One region of the Bacillus pretiosus genome, then DNA from elsewhere that is predicted to be linked to it. Evidence: riboswitches for the same ligand, from Rfam matches in the RefSeq annotation. Region 1 holds a riboswitch; the other holds the start of a gene.

Region 1 (15,715 bases):
CCGCTCAATTGAGTGGCGAAATAATGTGAATGCTTTAAAATAAGAAATGTTTTTACGAGGGGGATACGAAGCATAATTTTTACCTGCTTCATATGCGGGAGTTTCCGAAAGTAAAACATATATACACTACATCCAATCATAATGATAAAAATAGTGCTAAAAATAAGGCTGGGTAGCAGCTTAATTGCACTTAATATTTGTTCTGTAAGTAACGGTGCTGTAGAACCGAATGAACTATATACCATGTCAACCTGCGGTAATAAAATGCGGTTAAAAACAAAAATCATGATTATTAAAAAGAACGCCAAAAACATAGGATACTGCATTATTTTCATCATATCTTTCCTATACTTATCCTTTTTATAAAGAAGTGCGCTCCCTTGTTGCAACGCAAAAGAAATATCACCATGTTGCTCAGCATAAAATAAATAACTTAACACCTCCTGATGAAACATTAATTGATGAAAAGAATCATGTAGACTTTTTCCATCTTTTAATCCATCAATCATGCGCTGCAATTGTACTTTCTTTTCTAAAGGTAATTGAAACTGTAAAAATTCTAATGCCTGCAAAAGGGAGTATCCTTTTTCTAATAGTTCTCCTAATCGTTTCAGCAATACTACTTGATCACTTAAACTCCATATTTTCTTAAACATACACATCCTCTTCTAAAAATCCTAAAGCGTATCCTTTTCGTATCGAAGATTCTAATGTTTCGTGCTTGTACGTGACACACTCCCCGTTTGCTTCTTTAATTGCTTGTTTTAACTCATATCCATATAACAACTCATAAATACTCGCTTGTCTTACCTGCCTCATTGATTTACATAAAGTTGAGCACTTTCTTTGGCAAAACGGACATTTCAATTCGACAAGTCGCTGTGCAGCTATAGCCAATAAAGATTGTTCAATCTCTTGCCTCGTTATACCGAAATCCATAAATCGGAGTATCGCCCCTTTCGCATCACTAGTATGCAGTGTCGTCATTACTAAATGTCCAGTCAAACTTGCTCTTATAGCGATTTTCGCTGTTTCTTCATCACGAATTTCACCGACTAAAATAATATCTGGATCATGACGTAAAATGGCCTTTAGTCCCGCCTCATATGTGATACCTGCTTTTTCATTTATTTGAATTTGTAATACATCGTCATTTCTTTTTTCAACTGGATCTTCAAGTGTAACGATGCGACGTGTTTTCTTTTTTTTAATTACCTCTAATAATGCATACATTGTTGTTGTCTTCCCCGAACCAGTCGGTCCAGTAAATACGAGTAACCCATGTGAATAGTGTAAAAAAGAGAGTAGTTTTTTCACTGTACTTGGAAATAACGAAAGATGAGATAACGGCTGAATAGATGCTTGTAAATGAAGACGAATAACGAGACTTTCTTGGTATACGGTTGGAAGCGTGGAAAGGCGTAAATACACTTCTTGTCCATCCATTTGTAAATACAGTGAACCATTTTGTGGCTTCCGTCTCTCCCCTATATCCATGGATGCTAAAAATTTAAAGTGTGAAACAAGTTTTTCTCCAAATTCCTTTTCGATACAGTGTTTCGTCATTAAATCTTTTCCTATACGCAGTTGAACCGCTACATCCTTCTTCCGGGGCACAATATGTAAATCCGAAGCTTGTACCCTGCACGCCTCTTTCAAAATCGTATTCGCAAAAATTTCAATTCCATTCATCATTTTTCCCTCCCCACTATGTATATAGCATGAAAAAATTCATAAGAAAAATCGGTATTTTTGTATTTTCAATAGAGGAAAAAGGAAAAATATGTTTGTGAAATTATGAACAATTTCCGAATTATTGTCTGAAATTACCTATATGGAAGTTTATCTGTATTATAATGTTATTATCTTGGATAAAGTGATAAAGGTGGAGATCCTCATGGAACAAGCTTTAAAAATTACAGGCGTATTATCTGACCCAACTCGTTATTACATTTATAAATATATTTCTCAAAAACATAGTTACGTAACTGTACAAGAAATTGCAGATGAGTTTGACATTCATCCAAACGTAGCACGTTTACATTTATCTAAATTAGAAGATGTTCATATGCTGAAATCGGAAACGAAGAAAACTGGAAAAGGCGGAAGACCAAGTAGATTATATGTATTATCTGAAGATGTGATTCAATTACAATTTCCATTCCGCGATTATCAATTGTTAGCAAGAATAGCATTTAATTCTTTACTTAGCCTTGGCGCCGCTGGTGAAAAAGCGCTATACGAAACGGGAAAACAATTCGGGGCCGAGTTAATGCAACAACATATGCAGCATTTACATGTGAACGAAGATGCTTTAACAGTAGAGCAAAAAGTCCAAATTGCAAAAGAAGCTTTCTCAACAGCTGGTTTATCACCTGCATTTGAATTAAGTGCAGATGGAACGAAAATTTTCTATGATGTGCACAATTGTCCATTTAAAGAAGTTGCTGTTCATCACCCAACTGAAATTTGTAATATGCACGGAGATATGATGAAAGGGATTTTTGAAATCCTATTCCCTAACACGGAATTAACTCGAAACGATAGTCTACTAGATGGATGTAAATCTTGTAATTATAAACTAACAATTTAATTTCTCATATAAAAAGAAGCCAATTATAATTGGCTTCTTTTTATATGAATGAATATTTACAATAGTAAGAAAAATAAACTATAATGAGGAGAGGTTTACTTTTTTTAGAAAAGGAGGGAGATGGCATGGAGCGCATGTTTCGCGTTCTCGGCTTTTGGACTGGAATTTTCTCGGTTATGTTTTACGTAGGGGATATGCAACAGGCCGCACTACTATTTTTAGGACAAACAGGTTTCTTCGTACTTTTAAGCTATTTAAATTTAACAGAGCGTATGTATATATACGTATTCGGGGCATATTTAACTGTTTTCTTCATAGGATTTACATACTACACGACGTTTTTACTTGTCCCTGGAGCTGGACATTAAAGATGGCATTTTGCCATCTTTTTTTTAATTCCGCAATTCCCTAGTTGACTTATAGGTTTTATTACCTTATATTCTATATAACAGATTGGAATTAGGGGGAATCAACATGAATACACTGCTTGTCGGAATTAACGTTGCAGTCATGCTCATCTTAGTTGGCGTATTATATTATATGCAACGTAAGCATGTATCTTTTAATAAACGTGTATTTACTGCTTTAGGAGTCGGAATTATATTCGGTCTTATATTACAATTTATTTATGAGCCAACTTCTAAAGTAATTATTGAATCAAATACTTGGTTTAGCTTGATCGGTAACGGTTATGTGAAATTACTTCAAATGATCGTTATGCCACTTATTTTAGTATCTATTATTTCAGCCTTTACAAAATTACAGTTAACGAAAAACCTTGGTAAAATTAGTGGTCTTATTATCGGAATTTTAATTCTTACTACAGGAATCGCTGCAGCTGTCGGTATCGCCGCAAGTGCAGGATTTGATGTATCTGCAACAGGCCTGCAACAAGGTGATGCAGAATCTGCTCGTCTGAAACTAGTTGAAGAAAGATTTACTTCTATTGAAAAAACAACAATTCCAGATAAATTATTAGAGCTGTTACCTACAAATCCGTTTCTTGATTTAACAGGAGCTCGTCCAACATCAACAATTTCTGTTGTAATATTTGCAGCCTTTATCGGTATCGCCTTTATAGGTGTAAAACGAAAATATCCAGAACAAGCAGAACTATTTAAGAAAATGCTTGATGCTGTATATGCAATCGTAATGCGTATGGTAACATTAATTTTACGTCTTACTCCATACGGCGTATTAGCTCTTATGGCAAAAACAGTTGCTGGTAGCGACATTAATGCTATTTTAAAACTTGGTAACTTCGTGTTAGCGTCTTACGTGGCACTTATCGTAATGTTCGTTATCCACTTATTATTAATTGCTCTATCTGGTTTAAATCCAATTCAATATTTAAAAAAGGTGTTCCCTGTATTAACATTTGCATTCACATCTCGCTCTAGTGCTGGTGCAATGCCATTAAATATTGAAGCGCAAAAAGAAAAGCTTGGTATTTCCGAAGGGATTGCAAACTTCGCAGCATCATTTGGAGTATCTATCGGACAAAACGGTTGCGCAGGTATTTATCCAGCAATGCTTGCAATGATGGTCGCTCCAACTGTAGGAATCGATCCATTACAACCACAATTTATTTTAACTTTAATCGCTGTCGTTGCGATTAGCTCATTCGGTGTTGCCGGTGTTGGTGGTGGTGCAACATTCGCAGCGTTAATCGTACTATCTACAATGAACTTACCAATCGGTATTGTCGCTCTTGTTATCTCAGTTGAACCATTAATCGATATGGGTCGTACAGCTCTTAACGTAAGTGGTTCTATGACAGCAGGTCTTATTTCTAGTAAATGGCTTGGTGAATTAGATCAAGATACGTACAATCAAGATGATACAAAAACTGGTGAAATTGCTTCATAATAAAAAGGACGCTAACAAAAACTGTTAGCGTCCTTTTTTAGTTCTTTTCATCTTCCTCTTTGTCTTTTATACATAAGGCATAACATATTGTTTCAAACACTATGTAAAATCTCGTTCTTTATACTTCATTTCTATCTCCTTACACATAGAAAAAGAGAATACAATAACATATTCTCTTTTCTCAAATATACTTCATTATCTCACAGCCCGTCCTTTTCACAAATAACCATTTTGTTCGCACCATTTATGAAATTGTCCTACGTCTACTCCAACTAACACGATATCCTTTAGCTCTACATCAATGATTTGTTCTCCAATTACAATAGCAAACTGCGATTCTAATTTTGTCTCGCTGTTCTTTACAATTCCAATTCGGTTCCGATGCGGTCCATCTTTTATATATGCTTTTTGTCCTACAATATCAAAGTTCAAGTCTCTCACCTCTTTTATTGCGCTTAAATTTGAAATACGAACTCAAATTCGGAAATTTTCCTTTCCTTGCACTATTTCTCTATATATATGACGAAACAATAAAAGAGTCCTCCCTTCTTTACAATTATTTTTTCTTTGTTTCATTTTTGTGATTGAAACGTAAAGTTTATAATAAAATACACTTGGAAGCGCTTTCTATGTAATTTTTTATGTTATAATATATAAGTAGAACTTCGCAAAGAGGGTTAAAAAAATGAATACAAAAATGATTAAAAAAGTAATTGACGCATTAAAAGTATATGGCTTTCAGAATGTATCATTCTGTGACAAAACGAAACAATTTTTATTTCATAACGAAATGGATATTATGAGCGGCTATGCAGAAATAACATATAGTAGTCAATTTGAAAAATTCAACGTACAAATTCATCCGATTGAAACACATCACCAAGCAGAGTTACAAGAGGTTGAAAGACATATACAGGCCTGTATAAGAAAAGTGGAATATTTAAACGCACTTCTTAGCGGACAAACAAAACTAGATGACAAAATTATTATAATGTAAAAAAAAGAACGTGAGAATATCACGTTCTTTTTTTTACATTATACGTTCATCTTTTCCTTCAGTTGTAATCCTGTAATGGATTCTAATACATCCATTGCTTCTCCAAATGTCATATCAAATATCGTCTTATCCTCTATGTATGGAAATTGTCTAAAGCGCTTTTCTAACATTTTCACGGCGTCCGACGTAAAGTGTACACTATCAATGCCAAATTCTGTTTCAAGAAGAACGATCCAATCTAACACATGAAAACCTAATCCGTTTACGAATGAAATAAGTTTTTCTTCTGGCTGTGAAGATAAGAATACGTGTCGTTCCATCTCATCGAAAAGTTCTTCACCTAAAACTTCTGCTAATTCATCATCATGTTCGCGTTCAATAATCTCTTCATATCCGTAATCATCCACAAGCTCTTCTACTTCTTCACTATCCTCACAAAGCAATTGACTAAGAACGGCCTCTTTCTTAAATTCACTATTTTGTACAACTTCTAAAAAGCTCGTTTCCCATCCATTTTCTAATTTCATATTATATACTCCTTTATATACGTTTCTTATCATCACTGTTCCCAAAAGATCACTTTTATAACCTTTTAGGTCGTTACTATTATTTCACATGATTCATAACATAAGATGCAAATTCAGTTGCATCTCCTTCAAAAATATTTATTTCTGGCAAATGATAGAACGTTGTTTGAAGCGGGTTTCTTTCATGATATACATATATCTTTTTCTCTAGCGCAATCGCCATTCCAAACTCTGTATGGCTCCCGTTTCCGCCATCTAATATAAGTAAAAAGACATCCGCTTCTTTAATAGCATTCTTTTCTGCCTGCCCAATTTCTCTTAATTGATCTTGATTCACTGCTCTTTCGTTTCTTGTCCAATCATATGTATGGTGCCATCCTGCATGTTTCAGTTCATTTGCTATAGAACGTACAAGATGTTTATTTTGGAATCCTGAGGCGACATAAAAATTCATTTATATACACTCCTTCATTATGTACGGGAAACTCCTTTTAGCGTTACTTGCTATAAACATAATAAAGAACGACTTCAAAAAAAATCCCCATCTTTAAAACTTATTTGCGTTTAAATGATGGGATTCTTCATGCTCTTCTTTTATTTTCTTCTTTTTATAACTTTCATCAGCTAACATTTCTAGTTCAGCTGTTATTTCTGATTTTTCAAGCTCTCTTTCTTGCGAAAATTTCCTTGAAATATAAACAATAACACTACCAACGTACAACACAAAGCATATAATAAGTGCAGTATTTTCATAGAGACTTAGCTCCAACACAGTCACTCCTAATCCATTCGTATTTTCACGCTTCATTAATTGGAATTTCCCTACTAATCCATTTGTTATTGTAACATAAAAATATCAATCCTTGGAATCTTTCATCCTACTAAAAAAGACATGATTGTTTCATCATGCCTCTGAAATATGTTGAATGATTGTTTGAATTGCTTCTTTTCCATTATATTTTTTTAGTGCTGTTTTATACATCTCATTATTTTGATTTAATTCTTCGACATGCTTTATAAGTGATTTCACAGTCACATCTTCCTCATACAATACGGAAGCATATCCTTGTCTTTCAAAAGACTCTGCATTTAGTATTTGATCTCCACGACTTGCAAATTTCGATAGCGGAATTAAAACCATCGGCTTTTGCAATGTTAAAAACTCAAAAATGGCATTAGAGCCCGCACGTGAAATAACAAAATCTGTTATCGCTAATATGTCTGGCAGTTCCCCATGTATATATTCAAATTGTTTATATCCTTCTTTATTTTGTAAGCTTTCATCAAGATTACCTTTTCCGCAAAGATGAACAATTTGATATTTTTTCAGAAGTTCTGGTAACGCTTCTCGAACCGTTTCATTAATTTTCTTTGCGCCCAAACTTCCTCCCATAATTGTAATAACTGGCTTTTTACGTGAAAAACCTAAAAACACTAAACCTTTTTCACGATTTCCCTTTAGCACTTCTTCACGTACAGGAGATCCTGTATAGATTACTTTTTCTTTCGGTAAATGTTTCGCAGCTTCTTCAAATGTAACAAATATTTTCGAAGCGAAACGGAGCGCAATTTTGTTTGCTAGTCCTGGCGTCATATCAGATTCATGTAATAAAACAGGGACTCTATTTAGCCAGCCTCCAATTACGACTGGTACAGATACGAAACCACCTTTTGAAAAAATCACATCCGGTTTTAGTTTTCGAATCCTTACATACGCATCCATAACACCCTTCATTACAAGAAAAGGATCTTTTATATTTTTTAAATCAAAATAACGACGTAGCTTTCCACTTGAAATACTATAGTACGGAATGCCTTCCTTTTCTATAATCGTTTTCTCAATCCCTTGATGAGAACCAATATACGAGATATCCCAATTCTGTTCTTGTAAATGTGGAATGATGGCTAAATTAGGTGTTACATGCCCTGCCGAACCGCCACCTGTAAAGACTATTTTCTTCATACGTCTCCCCCTTCTACACTATAATACACTAAAATATCTTGCCTCAGGGTGAGAAAATACCATAGCCGTCACAGATGCTTCTGGCTCCATCATAAATCCTTCTGTTAATGAAATACCTATTTCTTCTGGATGAATAAGGCGAAATAACTTTTCTTGATCCGCAAGTTCTGGACATGCTGGATAACCGAAAGACACTCGTATCCCTCTATATTTCGTACGGAAACGTTCTTCCATCGTCAGTTCTAGTGAATCTGGAATACCCCAGCGATCACGAATGAGCATATGTGTTTTTTCAGCAAGACCTTCTGCTAGTTCAAGCGCTAACGATTGGATCGCATGGCTGCGTAAATAATCACCCTTCGCCTTCCACTCTTCAGCAATGTCCCGAACGCCTTCCCCAACCGTAACAGATAGGAAAGCAACATAGTCCATCTCATCTCCAACTGGTCGTAAATAATCACCTAAAGTACGATATGGTGCTTTTCCTTGTCTTGGGAATGTGAAACGCTCTATAACACGCGTATGATCTTCTGGATCATATATTACAATGTTTTGTCCGTCACTTTGCGCTGGGAAAAATTGATACACCGCTTTCGGTTTTAACCAAAATTGTCCTTCCTGCAATAATTCATCTATTAAATCATTTAATTCGTGTGCTCTCTTATCTCCCTCTCGCAAAAGCTTCTTCACATTTCCTTTTAATCCAAGGTGATGTCCAAGTAGCATTTGTCTATTTAAAAATGGAGCGAGATGTGCAACTGGAATATCACGTAATACAATTCGTTTTGTTGAATCAGGTATCATAACCTCTGCCTTCGCTAATGGCTCAATTACTGCTGGAATTTCTACTTTCTTCTCCTCTTTTTTTACGATATGAAGATGACGCTCTTTTTTATCTTGTTTCATCTTCTCACGCTCTTCTTCTTTTTGAAGCTTATTAATAATATCAAGACCAGTCATCGCATCACTCGCATAACATACGAGCCCTTTATATGATGGTGAAATACGATTTTCTGTAAATTTTCTCGTTAACGCTGCCCCGCCTACAACGATTGGAACATCAATATTTGCAGCTTTTAAATCTTCAGCAGTCGTTACCATTTGTTGCGCTGATTTTACTAATAAACCAGAAAGACCAATAATGTCAGGCTTCTTTTCTTGTACTTCTTGAACAATTCGATCCGAACGAACATTGATTCCTAAATTAATAATCTCATATCCGTTATTCGATAAAATAATTTCAACGAGGTTTTTCCCAATATCATGTACGTCACCTTTAACAGTTGCTAATAATACTTTCCCCTTTTTCGCACTCTCGCTAGATTCCATATGTGGCTCTAAATAGCTTACGGCAGCTTTCATACTTTCAGCACTTTGCAATACTTCGGCAACGATAAGCTCATTATTATTAAATAATCGTCCCACCTCATCCATTCCTGTCATAAGTGGGCCATTAATAATATCCAAAGGTTTTCTTCCTTCTGTAAGTGCAAGGCTTAAATCTTCTTGTAGTCCTTGTTTCGTACCTTCTACAATGTAATTTGCCAGCCTTTCATCAAGAGTTAATGTTTCTTGGGTAACGACATCTTTCTTTTTTGCCGCGCGATAAAAATTTGTAAATTCTTCTAACGTCTCTTGCGTCGTTTCAAAAAGTAGTGCATCAGCAAGACGTTTTTCTTCCTCTGGAATTGACGCATACCGTTCTAATTTTTCCGTATTCACAATTGCGTAATCTAATCCTGCTTTCGTTGCATGGTATAAAAAGACGGAATTTAATACTTCTCGGCCAGCTGGTGGTAAACCAAAAGATATGTTACTTACACCTAAAATCGTTAAACACTCTGGCAAGGCTTCTTTAATAAGGCGAATTCCTTCTATCGTCGCTGCCGCTGAACCAATATATTCTTCATCACCTGTACCTACAGGAAATACAAGTGCATCAAAAATAATATCTGACGGGCGTATACCATATTTCGTCGTCAATAACTCATAACTTCTTTTCGCGATTTCGAGTTTTCGTTCTGCACTAACCGCCATACCATCTTCATCAATTGTTCCTACAACAATAGCAGCACCATATTTCCGAAGAAGCGGCGTCACTTTTTTAAATCGTTCTTCTCCATCTTCTAAATTAATTGAATTAATAACAGCTTTTCCTTGAATATAAGTAAGAGCTCGCTCCATCACATTTTCATCTGTTGAATCAATCATAATTGGTACTTTTAACACTTTCGTAACTTCTGCCAAGAAGTTTTCCATATCTTCTATTTCATCGCGATCAGGATCTGCCATACAAATATCAATAATATGAGCATTTTTCTTCACTTGCGCTCTTGCGACTTCAGCAGCCTCTTCAAATTTCCCTTCTGCTACTAATCGTTTAAATTTACGTGACCCAATAACGTTTGTTCTTTCACCAACAAATAATGGTCTCATAGAGTCATCATATTGAAGTGCCTCTAATCCACTAACCCCGTGTCCAGCTCTTTCGTGGTGTTCACGTGGATTAAGAGAAGCTAACGCGGATTTTATTGCTTTTATATGTTCTGGTGTTGTGCCACAACAACCACCGATAATATTAACCCATCCTTCTTCAGCAAATCGCTTCACTTTTTCAGCGAGAGAAGATGGAGATTCATGATAATGTCCATCTTCATCAGGAAGACCTGCATTTGGATAACAAGAAATGTAACACTCCGACAACTCAGATAGTGAACGAATATGGTCTCTCATAAACTCCGGACCGGTCGCACAGTTTAATCCAACAGATAATGGCTTCATATGTTCTACTGATAAGTAAAAAGCCTCAATTGTTTGCCCGGCCAGAGTCGTTCCCATCGGTTCAATCGTTCCTGAAATCATAATAGGTACAATTTTATTTAGCTCATCAAAAGCTGCTTGAATTCCAATATAAGCAGCCTTCACGTTACGCATATCTTGACTCGTCTCAACGAGTAATACATCTACGTCGCCATTCAATAAGCCTCTAGCCTGCCGTGTATAGGCTTCAATTAATTCTTCAAACGTCACACCACCTGTAACACTAATCGCTTTCGTTGTTGGTCCCATTGCTCCCGCAACATATACTTCCTTCCCGCTTGCTTTGACCGCTTGCTTCGCTAAACGTGCTGCCTTCTCATTTAATTCCTCATCTAAATGAGACAACTCATAATCACTTAATACAATGTTTGTCGCCCCAAATGTATTTGTTTCAATAATATCTGCTCCAGCTTCAATATAAGCTTTATGAATCTTTAAAATGACATCAGGCCTTGTTTCTACTAAATATTCATTACAACCTTCGTACTCTTCTCCTCCGAAATCTTCCGCAGTTAAGTCCTCTTGCTGGATCATTGTTCCCATTGCACCATCTAATATTAAGATGTTATTTTGTAATTTTTCTTCTATACATTTCATCAATTAATACCTTCTTTCACTTCTTGCTTTTCTCTCACATATTTAACAAGATGTTCTGTAATTTCATATTTTAGAAATGGTGTAATAAGATAAATGCCGTTAAAATATTTCATCGCCGCATCGATCAATTCTTGTGAAATGCGAATCCCTTCTTCAATTGCTGCCTCTTTCGTTTCATGTCCATCCATTCTCTCCCTTATTTCTTCAGGTAGAGTAATACCCGGTACCTCAAAATGAAGGAAATCTGCATTCCTTTTACTTATTAATGGCATAATCCCAATAAAAATAGGTTGTTCCAAATGCTTTGTCGCTTCATACACTTCTTCAATTAACGCGATATCATAAATTGGCTGAGTTAAGAAATATTCCGCTCCAGCATCTATTTTCCGTTCCATTCGCTTAACCGCTGCTTTTAAATGTCTTACATGCGGATTAAACGCACCTCCCACTGAAAACCTTGTTGCTGGACCAATTGATTTCCCTAAAATCGAGCGCCCGTCGTTCATTTCTTTAATCATTTTAATGAGCTCAATAGAGGACAAATCATATACAGAAGTGGCACCTGGAAAATCACCAACGCGTGCTGGATCCCCAGTTAAAGCTAACACCTCTTCCATACCTAACGCTGATAGGCCTAGTAAATGAGATTGTAGTCCGATGACGTTATGGTCTCTACACGTTAAGTGCGTCAATACCGGAATATCGTGCTTCGTTAATAATGCCCCCATTGCCATATTCGAGATGCGAGGCGATGCTAATGAATTATCTGCTAGAGTAATAGCATCTGCCCCAGCTCTTTTCAATGCTCTTGCGCCTTCAAAAAATCGCTGCGTATCTAACGTTTTCGGTGGATCTAATTCCACTACTACTGTCGTTTGTTTTTTTGCTTTCTCTGCTAATGTGACATGAGCTTTTGAACGTTTCTCGTGTGTATGAACTACTTTCGGTCTTTGAATCGTATCCTTTTCTATTACAGGTGTAACATTTGCAATTGCACGTTTCATACTTTCAATATGTTCTGGAGTCGTGCCACAACAACCACCTAATAACCGAATACCTTGCTCAATAAATTTCGGTGTCATCGCTTCGAAATAAGCTGGACTTCCCTCATATACGTAACGTCCCTCCACATAATTTGGGAGACCTGCATTCGGATATGCTGACAAGTAGCCATTTTGCGGAATCGATATCATTTTAAAAGCTTCCGTCATGTGAAGTGGCCCTAGTTGACAGTTCAATCCAACGACATTTGCACCGTAATCTAAAAGCTGTTTTAATATTTCATTTACATCATTTCCATTTTGAGTTGTACCTGCCTCATGCAATGCTAATTGAGCTACAATTGGAATATTCGTTTGTTTTCGTAACACCTGAACAGCATGAAGTAATTCAAACTCATCATAGAAAGTTTCTAATAGCAGTCCATCAACCTGTTCTTCTAGTAATGCACTTGCCTGTTCCAGTAACATAAATTCTCTTTCCATATCAGTTGTCGTAACAGCTCCGATATGTTTCATACCACCAATTGTTCCTAAAATTGCATTTCTGTCTGTAACAGATGCTTTCGCCAGTTTTACTGCGGCTCTATTAATTTCAGTAACTTGATTTTCTAAACCATAAATACGTAATTTCGCTTCATTTGCTCCGTACGTATTTGTTTGAATCACATCAGCCCCAGCAGCTACATATTGCTTATGAATCGATATAATTAAATCTGGATCAGATATATTCAATTCTTCAAAACTACTTTGCAAACCATGTGAATGTAATAACGTCCCAACCGCACCATCACCTATTACAATTCCTTTTGATAATAAATCTAGTAATTTCACAAATCTCCCTCATTTCTATCAATATAAAAACCCCCTCTTCACTTTGAAGAGGGGGACATAATTGTTCCTCCTCTTATTATGCAAAACATTCGTTTTGCAGGTATTAGCACCGTTTCAAACATTTCGTTTGAAGGTTGCTGGGTTTCACAGGGCCTTTCCCTCCACCGCTCTCAATAAGAGTTTGTCTTTATTATTTTATTTATGTAGCTAAAAGGAAATACGTTCCCCTTTTAACAATGTTTGTTAATTTTTTAATAAATTTAGCATGCACAAATGCAAAAGTCAATGACACTTGCGGAAAAATAAAAATTATTTAAAATAAAGTTGCAATTCAATTATCTTTTGTTGTAAAGTTAAAAACATAATAAAAATTTCATACGAACATTCTTATCTAGAGAGGTAGAGGGACTGGCCCTATGACGCCTCAGCAACCATTAACATTTGTTAATAAGGTGCTAATTCCAGCAAATTGTGAAAGATTTGACAGATGAGAAGAAGACTCTATTCAAACCGAAAGCCTTCTTCTTTAGAAGGCTTTTTTTATTTTACCCCGCTATTTGAGGGCAGTAAGATTCCCAACTCAAAATTCAGCTGGAACAAAGAAGTTAGGTGGGAATCAACTGCCCGTAAAAGCCCGATTGGTGAGGGCTGATAATCAGTGGGGGATGCCCCCCTCACTTATTAAAGTTTCACTTTACATTCACTTAATTGTTAATTTAAAAAGGAGGAATTTTCACATGTCAACTATTGAAACAAAACTAGCACAAATCGGAAACCGGAGCGAAACTACAACAGGAACTGTTAACCCACCTGTTTATTTTTCAACTGCTTATCGTCATGAAGGAATTGGTAACTCTACTGGCTTTGACTATTCACGAACTGGCAATCCAACTCGTGGTCTTTTAGAGCAGGCAATCGCAGACTTAGAATATGGTGAACAAGGTTATGCCTGTAGTTCAGGGATGGCAGCTGTTCTCCTCGTCCTCTCCCTATTCCGTTCTGGAGACGAACTTATTGTATCCGAAGATTTATACGGGGGCACTTATCGATTATTTTCTGAGCACGAAAAAAAGTGGAATGTTCGATGTAGATACGTAAATACACAATCTATTAAACAAATTGAGCAAGCTATCACAACTGAAACGAAAGCTATTTTCATAGAAACTCCAACTAATCCGTTAATGCAAGTTACTGATATTGCCGCTGTCGCAACTGTAGCGAAAAGACACGGACTACTTCTTATTGTAGACAACACATTCTATACGCCTTATATACAGCAGCCATTAACAGAAGGTGCCAACATTGTACTTCATAGCGCAACGAAATATTTAGGGGGACATAACGATGTCCTAAGCGGACTTGTCGTTGCAAAAGGAAAGGAACTTTGTGAGGAAATCGCTCATTATCATAATGCCTCTGGTGCGGTCTTAAGTCCATTTGACTCATGGCTATTAATTCGTGGTATGAAAACGTTAGCGCTTCGCATGAGACAACATGAAGAAAATGCAAAAGCAGTTGTTGCTTATTTAAATGATGAAGACGGGGTGACAGATGTATTTTATCCTGGAAGAGGTGGCATGATCTCATTTCGTCTGAAAGATGAAACATGGATTAATCCATTCTTACAATCTTTATCCTTAATTACATTTGCTGAAAGTCTTGGTGGTGTTGAAAGTTTAATGACGTATCCAGCAACGCAAACACACGCTGATATTCCTGAAGAAATCAGAACAGCAAACGGTGTATGTAATCGTCTTCTGCGATTTTCCGTTGGCATTGAAAATAGTAACGATTTAATTCAAGACTTAAAGCAAGCCATTAAACTTGTAAAAGAAGGTGTAAGAATATGAGTTATTCTATAGATACACTCTTACTGCACAACCAATATAAACATGACTCACAAACAGGAGCTGTTAACGTTCCCATCTATAATACATCAACATTCCACCAGTTTGATGTAGATACGTTCGGAAAATATGACTATAGTCGCTCTGGTAATCCAACTCGTGAAGCTCTTGAAGATATCATTGCTTTATTAGAAGGAGGAACAAAGGGATTTGCCTTCGCATCAGGAATTGCAGCGATTTCTACTGCATTCCTCCTTCTTTCACAAGGCGATCACGTACTCATTTCAGAAGACGTATATGGAGGAACTTACCGAATTATAACTGAAGTGCTCTCCCGTTACGGTGTGTCACATACATTTGTTGATATGACAAATGTAGAAGAAATAAAGCAAAACATTAAGCCAAACACAAAACTCTTTTATGTGGAAACACCCTCTAATCCACTTTTAAAAGTGACAGATATTTGTGCTGTTTCTAAACTTGCAAAATCTATTGACGCCCTTACTTTTGTTGATAATACATTTTTGACACCACTATTCCAGAAACCACTTGATCTTGGTGCCGATGTCGTTCTTCATAGTGCCACAAAATTCATTGCCGGTCATAGTGATGTTACTGCCGGATTAGCGGTTGTAAAAGATGCCGAACTCGCTCAAAAACTTGGATTTTT
Region 2 (15,715 bases), 470 kb from region 1:
CTGTACGAGAAAAATTTTCCATAGGCCTCATCCTTTCCTGTATATGTAAATTGTATCATAAAAAAATAATAATGAATGATTATAAAATGAATTTTCTGTAAAATTTGGATGTTGGTATGTAATTTTACGAACTAAGTCATAGATGAAGAGATAAGATATAGAAAGAAGCTTACGTTAAAAACGTAAGCTTCTTTTTTATGTAAGTGTGTATAACCGTAAAGCCGCATTGGGTTTTGTCGGTGAGTACGCGGAACTTTACGGTTACACGGCACTTATTCATATGAGTAAAAGGGGTATTCCAACAGAAAGTTTGTACTTAAGCGATTGGACCGCCTAAGTTAATAATATCTTCAGAAACGCTGTCGAACTTTTTGAAGTTCTCTTTGAATTCGCTCGCAAGCTCGATTGCTTTCTCTTTATAAGCAGCTTTATCAGCCCAAGTTTGTTCAGGCATTAACACTTCGTCAGGTACACCTGGTACGTGAAGTGGAACTTCAAGACCGAAGATGTCATGTTTAGCTGTTTCAGTTTTCGCAAGTTCGCCGCTTAATGCAGCTTGAATCATTGCACGAGTGTAACCTAAGTTCATACGTTTACCAATGCCGTATTCGCCACCAGTCCAGCCAGTGTTTACTAAGAATACTTTCGCATCGTGTTTCTCGATTTTTTCACCAAGCATTTCAGCATAGCGAGATGCATCAAGTGGTAAGAATGGTGAACCGAAGCAAGTTGAGAATGTTGCTTGCGGAGATGTAACGCCGCGCTCTGTTCCTGCTAGTTTACTAGTGTAACCACTTAAGAAATGATACATAGCTTGTTCTTTTGATAACTTACTGATTGGAGGCAATACGCCAGATGCATCAGCAGTTAAGAAAATGATTGTATTTGGGTGTCCAGCAACACTTGGCAGTACGATATTGTCAATCGCATGCATAGGGTATGCAGCACGAGTATTTTCTGTTAAAGTAGTATCGTTATAGTCTGCGATACGCGTTTGGTTATTAATGATAACGTTTTCTAAAACAGATCCAAATTTGATTGCATCGAAAATTTGTGGTTCTTTCTCGTGAGAAAGGTTTACACATTTTGCGTAGCAACCGCCTTCAATATTGAATACACCGTTATCAGACCAACCATGCTCATCATCACCGATTAATTTACGGTGTGGATCAGCAGATAATGTTGTTTTACCTGTTCCAGATAAACCGAAGAATAGTGCTACGTCACCTTCTTCACCTACGTTTGCAGAGCAGTGCATAGAAAGAATATCTTGTTCAGGTAGTAAGAAGTTCATAATAGAGAAGATTGATTTTTTCATTTCTCCAGCGTATTCTGTACCACCAATTAGTACGATACGTTTTTCGAATGAAACCATAATGAATGCTTCAGAGTTTGTACCGTCAACAGCTGGATCAGCTTTGAAATTCGGTGCAGAAACAATTGTGAACTCTGATTCATGAGTTGTTAATTCTTCTTCAGTTGGACGAATGAATAATTGATGTACAAATAAATTGTGCCATGCATATTCGTTAATAACTTGAATTGGTAGGCGGTAATTGCGGTCAGCGCCTGCAAATCCATTGAAGATGAATAACTCTTCTTTTTCTTTTAAGTATTCTAAAACTTTAGTGTATAATTTATTAAAATGTTCTTCAGAAATCGGTTGATTCACTGCTCCCCAAGCAATTTTGTCAGCAACCGATGCTTCTTTCACAATAAATTTATCTTTAGGAGAACGTCCTGTATATTTTCCTGTTGAAGCAGAAACGGCACCAGTAGAAGTTAATTTCCCTTCATTTCGCATTAATACTTTTTCCACTAATTGCGGAACACTTAGTTGAATCTGTGCATTGCTTCCGTTCAATAATTCGTGTAAACCAATTTGGACATTCACAGTACTCATATTTATATACCATCCTTTTCATTTAATGAAATATTTCTCGTAATCCCCAACAAGAGTATAACACAATTATATAAATAATGTATACTATTTATTTCTTTTTGTTTGTGTGAATGTATTATTTCCTTATTAATATTTCATTCCAGGCGTATTGAGAAAAACTTTCAGGAAAATGTGAATATTAATTGACAAATGAATATCATTTCTTTAGTATAGGTTGGGACGGATACTCTCTTATCCCGAGCTGGCGGAGGGACAGGCCCGATGAAGCCCAGCAACCTCACTTGTAGTGGTAAATACAGGTGAATAGGTGCTAAAACCTGTGCGAGGCTAACGGTCTCGAACGATAAGAGCAAAGGGCAAAAAGCAGTATGCAAGTAGCAAATTAAACCTTTCCTCTATGTAAAGTAGGAAAGGTTTTTCTGTATGCTTGTGTGGGAGAATAAATGTATGTCGCAGTTTGTGGCAAATTAAGGATGAGTTCCGTACAATATATACAATTACTGTAGGGAGGTTTACCACATGACAAAAAAACGTCATCTGTTCACATCTGAGTCTGTAACTGAAGGACATCCAGATAAAATTTGTGACCAAATTTCTGATTCAATTTTAGATGCGATCTTATCAAAGGACGCAAATGCACGTGTAGCTTGTGAAACAACTGTAACAACTGGTTTAGTATTGGTAGCGGGGGAAATTACGACTTCTACTTACGTAGATATTCCAAAAATCGTTCGTGAAACAATTCAAGGCATTGGTTACACACGCGCAAAATACGGATTCGATGCAGAAACTTGTGCAGTTTTAACATCTATCGATGAGCAATCTGCTGACATCGCTATGGGTGTTGACCAAGCGCTAGAAGCACGCGAAGGTCTAATGACTGACGCTGAGATTGAGGCAATTGGTGCGGGAGACCAAGGTTTAATGTTTGGCTTCGCATGTAATGAAACACAAGAATTAATGCCACTTCCAATCTCGCTTGCTCACAAATTAGCTCGCCGTTTAACTGAAGTACGTAAAGATGACACATTATCATACTTACGTCCGGATGGAAAAACGCAAGTTACAGTTGAGTATGATGAAAATGGTAAACCTGTACGTGTAGATACAATCGTAATTTCTACACAGCATCATCCAGATGTTACATGGGAAGAAATCGATCGCGATTTAAAAGAGCATGTAATTAAAGCTGTAGTTCCAGCAGAATTAATGGATGGAGAAACGAAATTCTTCATTAACCCAACTGGCCGCTTCGTAATTGGTGGACCACAAGGTGATGCTGGTTTAACAGGACGTAAAATCATCGTTGATACTTATGGTGGATACGCTCGCCACGGTGGCGGTGCATTCTCTGGTAAAGATGCAACGAAAGTTGACCGTTCTGCAGCATATGCAGCTCGTTATGTTGCGAAAAACATCGTAGCAGCTGGTCTTGCTGACAAAGCAGAAGTACAACTTGCATACGCAATTGGTGTAGCACAACCAGTATCAATTTCAGTTGATACATTCGGGACTGGTAAAGTATCTGAAGACGTACTAGTAGAACTAGTTCGTAACAACTTCGATCTTCGCCCAGCTGGTATTATTAAAATGCTAGACTTACGTCGCCCAATTTATAAACAAACAGCAGCTTACGGCCACTTCGGACGTACTGATGTAGACCTAACATGGGAACGTACAGACAAAGCTGCAGCTTTAAAAGAGCAAGCTGGTCTATAATATATGAAAAAAAGCTTTGCGCCGTGAGCGCAAAGCTTTTTTTATTTTGTTTTACTTCCAATTTGAATACATGAGCTACAATACACTTCGCCGTATAGCTCAATATACTTTTTCATATTCGTCATACTATTTGCTGGAAAGGGCATATGAATCCATGCTTTTTCATACGTTTGTATTTCTTTTTTACATGATTTACAAAGGATTGGTTTCTTCTGGAACATATGTAATCAACCTTTCATTTGACGTGCTTTACCCGCGCAAAAGGCACTGCATAGTAAAAATAGTGTTGCGAATATAATGCTTACTAATGTAGCGTATGGAATTGCGCCTTTTAGAGAAAAGCCGACAGTAATGGAAGCGACGAATAAGAGGATGAATGTTGTTGTTAGTTTTTTATAAAGTTCCATAATATGTAGACCTCCTTATTTAGAGATAGAACGTTTAAAAATAAAATCTATTATATAGGCAAGTACGAGAGGAATTAATGTGCTAGTCAAATAGTAACGAATACCACCATCAGGCAAAAGTACATACAATTTTAAAAAGTTAATATCGAACCCGTAAGCGATACATTGAAAAAGGGATAATATAATTAGGAATGGTATAATGGGTACGGATCGTTTCATATTTTGAATCATGTAAAGCTCCTTTATATGGATAAACATACTTATATTGTATCATGTTGAATTCTTTGCTTCATACATAATTTTACAATAAAATGAAAGGGAAGATGAAAAATGAGTGTAACTGAACATAAAAAACAAGCTCCAAAAGAAGTGCGTTGTAAGATCGTGACGATTTCCGATACACGTACGGAAGAGACAGATAAGAGCGGACAACTATTACATGAATTGTTAAAAGAAGCGGGACATAAAGTAACTTCTTATGAAATTGTAAAAGATGATAAAGAAAGTATTCAGCAAGCGGTGTTAGCTGGTTATCATAAGGAAGATGTAGATGTTGTATTAACAAATGGCGGTACTGGTATTACGAAACGCGATGTCACAATTGAAGCAGTATCAGCGTTATTACATAAAGAAATTGTCGGATTTGGTGAGCTGTTCCGTATGATTAGTTATTTAGAAGATATCGGAAGCAGCGCAATGTTAAGTAGAGCGATTGGTGGTACAATTGGGCGCAAAGTAGTTTTCTCGATGCCAGGATCGAGCGGAGCAGTTCGCCTTGCGATGAATAAATTAATTTTACCGGAATTAGGTCATATTACATTTGAGCTGCATCGCCAATGAGTAAGTATGCTGGAATTGTATTAGCAGGCGGTATGTCGAGTCGATTCGGTGAGCCGAAAGCGTTAGCAATTTGGAAGGGAACTACTTTTGTTGAGCATATTGTGAAAGTGATGGGAACTACTTTGCAAGACATTGTAGTAATTAGCCATACTGATATAAAAGAGCGAGTAGAGCAACTCGTACAAGTTCCTGTTATAGAAGATATTCCGCATTATAAAGGAAATGGACCGCTTGCCGGCATTGTATCAGGTATGGAATATATAGAAGCAGATTGGTACGCTATTATGCCTTGCGATGCACCAAACGTTTCGCCAGAGTGGCTTACCATTTTACTAGAGCAAACGAGTAATGAATATGATGCGGTTGTACCTATTATTAATGGAAGAAAACAACCGTTACTTGCAGCGTATCATAACCGTGTGAAAGAAAAGATGTATGCTTTGCTTCAGGAAGAAAAAAGAAGTGTGGGCCAGCTTTTATCACAATGTAATGTAAAGTATGTTGTTGGAGAAGATGTACAAGCGCATGCGGATTGGTTTATAAATGTGAATACGAAAGAAGAATATGTGCAGGCTCAAAAAAACCTTTCAAATGAATGAAAGGTTTTTTAGTATACAGAAATTGGGGAACAATTACTGTATAAAGGTATGTGAGTAAGTTGATTTTAAGGGGAATTCTTAAAATCAATATACAGTTAAAATACTGTATAACCATATATTAATTTTTATGGGTTTTTATTACAAGTCTGTTTAGTTATGTTTATTTTTGATATAATGAATATAGAAATAAAACAATGTTTAACCTTATGTATCATTTATGAAACTAAAATTTATAACTGTGTAATAAACTCCCTTCGTCTAGTTGAAGGGAGCTCTTCTGTTTAAGCGAGTAATTCTGATGCGGTGTTCTGAAGGACGGTTTCGTATTGGTCAAGTAACCCACGGAAAATCTCATCCCAGCTTTTTGTTTTGGCATAAGATGAAGCCGCTATGCTCATTTGCATAAGTTGCTCTTCATTTCGCAATAAAGAATGGATGGATGATAGAAATGAATCCGCATGTTTGGGCGGGCAAAGAACTCCTGTCTGTCCATCCGTAATAATATTTTTAACCCCGCCACTATTTGCACCGATGACAGGTGTACCGCATGCAAGTGATTCGAGTACGACATTTCCGAACGTTTCAGTAGCGGATGGAAATACCATGATGTTAGAACAAGCATATGCTTCAGCTAAATCCTTACCTTGTAAATATCCAGTAAAAGTGACATTTGTATTCGGAACAGCTTCACGTAAATTTATTGCTAGAGGACCGTCTCCTGCAATGAGCCAATGAATATCGTTTCGAGTATGCGCTGTTTTCGCAATAAGGTGTTGTAACGTATCAATATCTTTTTCAGGGGCAAGCCGTCCAACATAGGAAAGGACATACTTCGCTGTAATATTATATTTTTTTCGGAATAGGTCTGTATTGTAAGATGGATGAAAGAGTGTGCAATCTACACCACGTCCCCATATGGAGAGGGAATGAAAGCCTTTATTTTTTAGTTGGTGTAACGTTTCAAAGGAAGGAACGAAATTTTTTTGCATATGGCTATGAAACCATTTTAAATAGTTCCAAAGCATGTTAGAGAGAAATTCGATTTTGTAATAGCGTAAATAAGCATCGAAATCAGTATGATAAGAACCGACAACTGGGATGTTTAACTTTTTTGCATAATACAATCCACAAAGTCCCATGTTGAAAGGTGTAGCAATGTGAATAATGTCAGGTTTAAAGGAAAGAAGTTCTCGTTTAATGCGCGGAGTAGGAAAAGAAAAGCGGCATTCTGGATATAATATTGTTAACGGGATACTTCTCATCTTGTTCACATTAGCTACGAAATTATCTTCAGCTGTATGCTGAGGGGCGAAAACAGAATAGGCGATCTTTTCTTTCTGAAAGTAACGTGTTAATCGTTCTAATGTTTTCGCAACTCCGTTAACTTGTGGCGTAAAAGTATCGGTAAAAATGGCGACTCTCATCATATCACTCCTTTATGTGAAAAGTGGGATGAATTGATAAAAAGAGATGATGCCAGAGCAAGTGCCGAGGCACATACCGACGAATACATCAGACGGATAGTGAAGCCCTAAATAAATGCGAGAAATGCCAACGCATAATGCTAACGGTAATAGAAAAGCAAATATGCTTGGATTATAGCAAATAAATGGAATAAGGACAGAGAAAACGGCTGTTGTATGACCAGACGGGAAAGAGTGGTCTTTTAATGGATGGACTGGATATTTCGCATCCTGAATTGTTAAATAAGGGCGTTTTCGCGGATACCATCTTTTTAATATTTGTACAGGAATATGGCTAATTGCTAAAGAAATAGCAGTTGCGATTGCAGCTTGATGCAAAGTCCCTTTTGCAAAAATTAAAAAGAAAAGTGTGAGTGCGATTGAGAAAGTAGCACCACCGATATGAGTAATATTGCTGAAAAAGATATTTAATGTTTTTTGATCAAAGTATCGGTTAATTCCTTTGAAAATGTAACATTCTATTTTATACAGTCCACTGACCTTCATGAAAATTCTCCTCCCTCGTTTACATATATATGGAGATATTAGCTTTTATTTTAATAAGATTTTATTGAGGGAGTAATAATGTTTTGTAAAGAAAAAGTTAGTTTTTATCCCGCTTTAATGGGCAGTAAGACCCCCACCTCAAAATTCAGCGAAAGCAAAGAAGTTAGGTGGGGGATCAACTGCCCATAAAAGTCCGACTGGTTCAACTAATAATCAGTGGGGGATGAAGAAAAACCCCACTGATTAAAGTTTCACTTTATATAAAAAGCTGCCATTAAAGTGGCAGCTGGAAAAGTTACTTCTGTAATGATTTATAATACTGGCCTTTTTCAACATATTGTGTGCGAATTCGCTCCATGTCTTTACGGTCTTCTTCTGTTAATTCACGAACGACTTTAGCTGGTCGACCGAATGCTAATGTGTTTGGCGGGATTTTCTTTCCTTGTGAAACGAGGCTTCCAGCACCGATAAAGGCTCCTTCACCAATTTCAGCACCATCTAATATAATAGATCCCATTCCAATTAAAGCATCTTTTTTAATATGACAGCTATGTAAAATAACTTGATGCCCAATGGTCACGTCGTCTTCTAAAATAAGAGGATACTGTGGGCTTTGGTGAAGTGTACATTGGTCTTGTACATTTACCCGGTTTCCAATGATTGTTGGTGAAACATCACCGCGTATGACTGTATTAAACCAAATACTTGATTCTTCACCAATGGAAACGTCGCCTGTAATCGTAACATAATCAGCGACAAAAGCACTACTCGCAATTTTTGGATTTTTTTCTTTGTAAGGATATATCATGTAAAGTCTTCCTTTCCTAGAGACTAGTTTCAGTGTATCAAATTATGAGAAAGAGTGAAATGGAGGAGGTCCGTATGTGGAATTATGAAACAGAGGAAGCGAAAGCTGTCGTTGTTATCGTGCACGGCGCAATGGAATATCACGGACGTTATGAAGCCGTTGCGGAAATGTGGAATCATATCGGCTATCACGTCGTGATGGGGGACCTTCCGTCACACGGAACGACTTCAAGAAATAGAGGACATATTGATTCATTTGATGAATACATAGAGGAAGTTAAATTATGGGTGAAAGAGGCAAGAAAGTATAGGTTACCTATTTTTATATTTGGTCATAGTATGGGTGGTCTTATTGTCATTCGTATGATGCAAGAAACGAAGAGAGAAGATGTAGACGGCATTATTTTAAGTTCGCCATGTTTAGGCTTAGTAGCTGGACCTTCAGCACCACTTCAAGCTGCCTCAAAAATATTAAATATTATCGCTCCAAAATTGCAATTTGCAACGAATCTTACAGTGGAAATGTCCACTCGTAATCATGAAGTTAGGGACGCGATGGAGAATGATTCATTGTTCTTGCGCAAAGTATCAGTACGTTGGTATAGTGAATTGATTAAGTCTATCGAAATTGCTCATAAAAAAATAGATGATTTTCCAGATGTTCCGCTCTTGCTAATGCAAGCTTGTGAGGATAAACTTGTAGATAAAATACGTGTCCGCACTTGGTTTGATAATGTTAAAATAAGTGATAAGGCTTTTAAAGAATGGCCGAATTGTTATCACGAGTTATTAAATGAGTATGAGCGTGATGAAATTTTGAATTATATTCAGTCATTTACTGAAATACGCATCAATAACATAATAGAAACAAACAAATAAGTAAATTATTTGTACATCGAATAGAGGAGATGAAGGAAGAAGTGAACGTACCGAGTAATCCCATAACGCTCATGGCGAAAGTATACCGTGATGTGTTTCCGGTAGTACACCATGAGCTAGCGGTGTGGAAAGAGCGTGCCTACCATATTCCGAATGATGAGCTTCATAGTCAGGCAATCGCGAGTATTGAGAATAAAACGTTTCATTCCGAAGGCGGTGGTATTTTAGCACTGTTAGCAAATGAGCACCGAGAGGAATGCATTCGTTTTATCGTAGCGTATCAAACAATCAGCGATTATTTAGATAATTTATGTGACCGCAGTACATCACTTGATCCGAATGATTTTGCCGCACTGCATGAATCTATGTTAATGGCATTATCACCTGAAGTAGAAGGTGGCGGTAATTATTATCGCTATCGTGATGACCAAGACGATGGTGGTTATTTAGATGAACTTGTTGAAACATGCCAAGATGTTTTAAAGAAAACGAAGCACTATGACAAAATTGCTCCTGTTCTTCATGAACTTGCTTGTTATTATTGTGATTTGCAAATTCATAAACACGTGAAGTTAGAAGAAAGAGAACCACGCTTACAAAAATGGTTTGAAGCACATAAAGAAAATTTACCTGAAATGAGCTGGTTTGAATTTTCAGCATGTGCCGGTTCTACACTTGGAATCTTCTGTCTTGTAGCATATGCATTTCATGATGAATTACATGATGAAGATATTGCGAAAATTAGACAAGGATACTTCCCATACGTACAAGGACTTCACATTTTACTTGATTATTTCATCGATCAAGAAGAAGACCGTATAGGCGGGGATTTGAATTTCTGTAGTTATTATGAAAACGAGCAAGCGATATTAGATCGTATGAAACATTTTGTAGAAGAAGCAGAGAAGAGCATTGGTGATTTACCTCATGCGAAGTTTCATCGTCTCATAAGCCGAGGGTTACTTGGTATTTATTTATCAGATCAAAAAGTATCAGCACAAAAGAATATGAACAAAATGGCACGGCGCATTGTAAAATACGGAGGGCTTACTTCACGATTCTTCTATTGGAACGGGAAGATGTACCGAAAGAAAATGGCGCAGTGATGAAAAAAACCACTCATGTAGAGTGGTTTTTTGTTATAATATGGTAAATGCTGGTGGTGGAAATGAAGCGATTGTTTCAAAAGCTATATGAAAATATTGAAGTAACGTTACTCATGCTACATTCCATTTCATTTGTAACTGGAATGTATATGATGATGAATAGGCCAAGTGGTCCTACTATGATGGATTATGTGCCGCAAGTAATAATTGGCACAATTATTATTGTAGATATCGTGTTCTTAATGAATAGTAGAAAAAAACAAACGAATAGTAAATAAAAAAGCATTTGTACACGAGAGTACAAATGCTTTTTTATTTATGATCGTATTTTTGAAAATACATATATGAGAAGTTCAATTGCGAAAATAACTAAAACAGATAGTCCGAATAAAGGCATGACAGCGCCTAGTATAACCATCATGATAAAGAAAACGATTATGCTTTTTTTATCTCTTTGTTTTGGCGGTGCTGCTAATTTTCCTTTCGGCTTTCTTGCAAACCACATTTTTACTCCGTAATAAATAAGAAGTAATAAAGATAATGTCGTTAGTAAGCATAATATTTTATTTGGCCATCCGAATAAATGACCTTCGTGAAGCGGGATACCGTAAGTGAACCATTGTGCAAATAAGCCATAATCACGATAGTCCGTTTTTGAAATGAGTTTTCCGCTATATTGATCAAAGTAAGCTGTTATTTCTTCATTTGGTGCCACATCCATGCCCGTAATACCAGAACCGCTCGATTTCGAAACGGTGAATACACCTTTCGGATCAGTTGGTAGTGAGATAACGTATGGCTTTTTTATTTCAATTCCTTTTTGTAATTCATCGACAGAAATTGTTTTTGGCTCATTTGAATTCGATTCAGGAGGAGCTTCTTTTCTTGTTGCCCACGGCAATTCTTTTACCTTTGATTCAGGCGGTGCCATATACAACTTGGGATATCCAATCGATTCATTCGACGATGCGATTTTATAAATTTGGTTACCCATAAATCCTGACCATGGCAATCCAGATGCGACTAACAAAACGAGTGGAATTGTAAATATAATACCGATAATAGAATGACGTCGTTTTGCTTTTTCTCGCTTAGTGGATGCCGGTGTGTTTTTGAATTGGCGTATACTCATATACAATCCAGTCACAATTAAAAAGATTGTCCAGCATGCCGCAAGCTCTACAGTATAGTTGACGACAGTGCCACCAACTAAAAGAGAACTATGTAATTCCCGCATTATATTGGCAAACGTTTCACTTGCATTTTGATCTCCAATAATTTGATTATTGCTATCTAAATACACATATTTTTGTTGCCCTGTATATTCATTTGCAATAGTAAGCCTCGTATTATAATCCCCATTAAACTCACTAATTTTCGCCACACTATAATGTGGATATTTTTTCTCTGTTAAGGAAATAGAATCAGACATCGAAATAGATTCCGTTTGGGCGCTCTTCCCAAAATATAAATCTTTATAGATGAAATCTTCAACTTCTTCCCGAAATAAATACCCAATTCCGCTCAGTGACAACGTAATAAGAAGCGGTGTAATAAAAAGCCCAGCATAAAAATGCCAACGCCAAAAAATGTAATGAAGCGAACGATTTACTTTCATACTTTCAGTTCCCCTAACCTTCCCTATATGAATAAATTCCTCATTTTAATATAGCGAGATTAAGTGTGGATATTTTGAAGGAATTGTGAAAAATGTTAAAAGTTTTGGGGAGGTTTTCTATGTTTATGAAGATTTCTTTGTATTTGATAGATACATCCTAACAACCGCCTCAGCAAGACATTGAGAGGAATCAACAAAATCCTCATCCGCCACAACATTTAAATCGGTACATGCGATAATTGCGGTATCTACTTCATTTCTCAATTGTAAAACGAGCGTATGCCATAATTCGCGGGCTTTTTCAATTTCTCCGCCTTTAATACAAGAAATAGTTTGATTAATCATTTCTTGCCATTTTCCATGATGAATGTATTCTATATTCCGTTTTGCAATACCGTCTTGATAAATACCAGCTTGAATTGTCGCTTCTGTTGCGAGAAGCGCGACTCTTTTTGTACTTTCAGGAATTGCTTGTAACGTCTCATCGACTATATTTAAAATCGGGATAGAAAGAGAATGCTGTAATTCTTCAAAATAAAGATGCGCTGTATTGCAGGGCATAGCGATAAAGTCTACGCCAATACTTTCAAGTTTTTGTGCCCCTTCAATAATTGCTTTTTTCATCGCCTCATGATCAATAGGCCGATCCATATAAAACGGTGTTGGACAAGAATAAATCATCATATGAGGAAAGTCCATATCATGCTTTGCTCCGTATATAGTTTGGCACCCTGCTACAACTGTATCAACGAATGGCCCAGTTGATTTTGGTCCCATTCCTGCTAGTATTCCGATCATTGGTTTGTCTCCTTTATTATGTAATTAAAAACGTTTTTTACGAACGACAAAAAGAAATAAAGTAAGTAATAAAAATGAATATACGATAGCCCAAGCTGTGAGCCATAGCGTGTGAGTAAGTATATTAAATTTGTATTGTCCAAGCATTAGAAAGCTTTCGACAGGTGGTAAAAACCATAGTAACTCTTTTTTAAACCGGATTGAGGCGATTGTTATAAGTAATATAAATATCAGGCTAAGCCAAGCTGTGCTTGCTTTTGGAATCATATTTCTAGTAAATAAAGTTGCAATTGAAATTCCTATTATAGAGAAAGATATATGAGCGAGAAATCCGACTAGGAATAAAGAAACTGTCATTTTTTCATTAAACATTTGCAAAATCATTGGATAGATTACGGATATAAAAGATAGCACAGTACAAATGAGAAGAGCGGTAATATATTTACCCACATATAGTGCGGAAATATTATTTGTGTGAGAAATAGTAATTTGTTCTTGTACAGGATCTTCCGTATGAAAAATTGTGATTGTAATCCAGGCAGATAATAAATAAAGGGCGAGAGCTGTTTCTAAGTATGTCGGTACAATAGGAGTCGGCTTATATGTATATACAAAAAGTAAGCTCACAAAGTACATCGCAATAGGAGGGACGTACTTATACGATTTTGTATAGTCGAGAAAATGGTAACGAATAAGGGCAAACATAATAAACCTTCTTTCGATTTAAAAGTTAGGTTGTAGCAGTGTGATAGATGCTTTTTTATGTAATAAAAACTGAAGCATTTCGTTTGTATATTCTTTTTCGATTTGTAATTGAATAAGGTTTTGATTTGAATTGTGTGCAACGTGTATAAAGCCTAATTGTTTCCGTAGTTCTATCGCTGAAAATGTTTCATGAACGATTGCTTCAATATAGACTTGTTCTGCTCCTTTTTGCACAGAGATATCTTCTGTGATTGTATGATTTGCTAACGTCACAATTCTATCGGCGAAGTTTTCTAGTAGTTGTTTTTCGTGACATGTGAAGAGTATAGATATGCCTTGTTGTTTTAATGAGAGTAAAATATGTTCTAATTCTTGCTGAGAGTTAGGATCAAGTCCAGAAAGAGGTTCATCTAAAATTAATAAATGGACGTCTGTAAGCAATGCTTGCATAATGCCAGTTTTTTGTTTCATACCTTTTGAAAAGTTTCGTAAAACGGAATGCCTTGCATGATGTAAATGAAAAGATTCAAGAAGCATCGGAATTTTATCTTTTAAATATTTTGTTGATAAGCCGTGGATGTGGCCGAGATGATATAAATAATCCTCTAATGTAAAACGAATCCCTTCAGGAAAATGTTCAGGTACATAGCCAATTTGTATATGTTCTTTTCTTTGAAGTGTCCCTGTTGTAGGTGAAATAAATCCTGCAATTATTTTGAGTAGAGTACTTTTTCCAGTCCCGTTCCCGCCAATAATAGCGAGTGCCTCTCCTTCTGGAATGGATAAATCGATGTTGTCTAGTATAAGTGATTTGCCGTACTTCTTTTGAATTCCCCTTAGTTCTACTAGCAAAGTTCTATCCTTCTTTCTTCAAATAGTGTATATATCCATTATATAGGAGAATAAGAAAAAGACGTGCAATGAGTGCACGTCTTTTTTTGTTATGTTTTGTCGAATCGTCGATATATCGAAAAAATCGTTGATATATTTTATCGCTTCTCAATCGCCACAATAAATGGTGGGTTATTTTGCTGGTTAATGAAGCCGTATCGTAGTACGTGAGCTTGTTTTTGGTCGAGTTCTTCTGCAAATTTGAGAACAGCGTCGCGTTCTACTTGTCCTTCTGGGTGTCCGTGGTAAATGACAAGGACGATGATTCCTTCAGGTGCCATTACTTCTAGTAATTGTTCAATTGCCGAAAGTGTTGAGTTCGGTTTTGTAACGATATGCTTGTCACCACCAGGAAGGTAACCTAAGTTGAAGATAGCGCCTGTTACTTTTCCTTTTGCATCTTCTGGTAGTACGGATAGAAGCGTATCGTGACTATCGTGAACTAAAACAGTACGTTCAAAAAGCTCTTTTTCTTTTAGACGGATAGTAGAGCTTTCAATTGCTTCTTTTTGAATATCAAATCCAAATACTTTTCCGTTATCTCCAACGATTTCAGCTAGGAAGCATGTGTCATGTCCATTGCCGAGCGTTGCATCTACAGCGTAATCGCCTTCTTTTACTGCCGTTTGCAGTAGTGTGCGAGCAAACGGTAATACACGTTCTAATTTCATTGTTGTTTCTCCTCATTTGCATATTTTCCTTGCCAGCTTCCGCGGCGTACAAATTCTGCATCGATGGAATTTAATACTTCCCATTTATTTAAGCTCCACATTGGACCAATCATTAAGTCAGGCGGACCGTCACCTGTGATACGGTGCACAATTACGTCTTCTGGAATCATTTCAAGTTGGTCAACAACGAGACTTACGTAATCTTCAAGAGAAAGGAATTCTAGTTGTCCTTTTTCATATTGCTTCACCATTGGCGTTCCTTTTAATAAATGAAGTAAATGAATTTTAATTCCTTGTACATCAAGCTTCGCTACTTCACGAGCTGTTTCCATCATCATGTCGTAATCTTCAAGTGGAAGACCGTTAATAATATGAGAGCAAACTCTAATGCCATGCTTACGTAATTTATTTACACCTTCCACGTAAGATGGGTAATCATGAGCGCGATTAATAAGGTTTGCAGTTCGTTCGTGAACAGTTTGTAAACCGAGTTCAACCCAAAGGTATGTGCGTTTATTTAAGTCCGCTAAATATTCAACGACATCGTCCGGTAAGCAATCTGGACGAGTGGCGATAGAAAGACCGACAACGTCTTTTTCTGCTAGAAGCGGTTCGAATTTTTCTTTTAACACTTCAAGTGGTGCATGTGTATTTGTGTACGCTTGGAAATAAGCGATACATTTTCCGTCTTTCCACTTTGAGCGCATTTTTTCTTTCATTTCATGATATTGCGTTATAACATCATCGCGGCGATCACCAGCGAAGTCACCAGATCCGGCAGCACTACAAAATGTACAACCAC

What was found. A riboswitch is a leader RNA that binds a small molecule or an ion and turns the genes downstream of it on or off. The one in region 1 is predicted to bind S-adenosylmethionine.
Region 2: linked by a shared signal. The riboswitch ahead of metK (methionine adenosyltransferase) and the one ahead of ACU8YW_RS21250 (bifunctional homocysteine S-methyltransferase/methylenetetrahydrofolate reductase) in region 1 are both predicted to bind S-adenosylmethionine.

What each region holds. Positions count from the first base shown of each region.
Region 1 is NZ_CM129593.1:4,116,173-4,131,887, forward strand. It holds gene comGB (competence type IV pilus assembly protein ComGB) at 1-656, opposite strand, end outside; gene comGA (competence protein ComGA) at 649-1,692, opposite strand; gene ACU8YW_RS21200 (helix-turn-helix transcriptional regulator) at 1,898-2,593, shown strand; gene ACU8YW_RS21205 (DUF2626 domain-containing protein) at 2,719-2,961, shown strand; gene ACU8YW_RS21210 (L-cystine transporter) at 3,068-4,462, shown strand; gene ACU8YW_RS21215 (DUF3912 family protein) at 4,679-4,894, opposite strand; gene ACU8YW_RS21220 (hypothetical protein) at 5,148-5,459, shown strand; gene ACU8YW_RS21225 (hypothetical protein) at 5,498-5,986, opposite strand; gene ACU8YW_RS21230 (nucleoside 2-deoxyribosyltransferase) at 6,066-6,440, opposite strand; gene ACU8YW_RS21235 (DUF3966 domain-containing protein) at 6,534-6,794, opposite strand; gene murG (undecaprenyldiphospho-muramoylpentapeptide beta-N-acetylglucosaminyltransferase) at 6,891-7,949, opposite strand; gene metH (methionine synthase) at 7,968-11,366, opposite strand; gene ACU8YW_RS21250 (bifunctional homocysteine S-methyltransferase/methylenetetrahydrofolate reductase) at 11,366-13,198, opposite strand; SAM riboswitch class I at 13,269-13,378, opposite strand; SAM riboswitch class I at 13,583-13,692, shown strand; gene metI (cystathionine gamma-synthase/O-acetylhomoserine thiolyase) at 13,936-15,048, shown strand; gene metC (cystathionine beta-lyase) at 15,045-15,715, shown strand, end outside.
Region 2 is NZ_CM129593.1:4,585,264-4,600,978, reverse strand. It holds gene ACU8YW_RS23755 (hypothetical protein) at 1-22, opposite strand, end outside; gene pckA (phosphoenolpyruvate carboxykinase (ATP)) at 317-1,903, opposite strand; SAM riboswitch class I at 2,132-2,253, shown strand; gene metK (methionine adenosyltransferase) at 2,423-3,622, shown strand; gene ACU8YW_RS23740 (hypothetical protein) at 3,664-3,843, opposite strand; gene ACU8YW_RS23735 (hypothetical protein) at 3,850-4,029, opposite strand; gene ACU8YW_RS23730 (hypothetical protein) at 4,045-4,260, opposite strand; gene ACU8YW_RS23725 (MogA/MoaB family molybdenum cofactor biosynthesis protein) at 4,360-4,869, shown strand; gene ACU8YW_RS23720 (molybdenum cofactor guanylyltransferase) at 4,866-5,468, shown strand; gene ACU8YW_RS23715 (glycosyltransferase family 4 protein) at 5,750-6,892, opposite strand; gene ACU8YW_RS23710 (phosphatase PAP2 family protein) at 6,905-7,438, opposite strand; gene ACU8YW_RS23705 (gamma carbonic anhydrase) at 7,734-8,246, opposite strand; gene ACU8YW_RS23700 (alpha/beta hydrolase) at 8,321-9,124, shown strand; gene tbcS (tetraprenyl-beta-curcumene synthase) at 9,166-10,230, shown strand; gene ACU8YW_RS23690 (hypothetical protein) at 10,293-10,508, shown strand; gene ACU8YW_RS23685 (PepSY-associated TM helix domain-containing protein) at 10,547-11,848, opposite strand; gene ACU8YW_RS23680 (aspartate/glutamate racemase family protein) at 11,972-12,646, opposite strand; gene ACU8YW_RS23675 (ABC transporter permease) at 12,671-13,351, opposite strand; gene ACU8YW_RS23670 (ABC transporter ATP-binding protein) at 13,370-14,203, opposite strand; gene mnmM (tRNA 5-(aminomethyl)-2-thiouridylate-methyltransferase MnmM) at 14,341-14,913, opposite strand; gene mnmL (tRNA modification radical SAM protein MnmL/YtqA) at 14,910-15,715, opposite strand, start outside.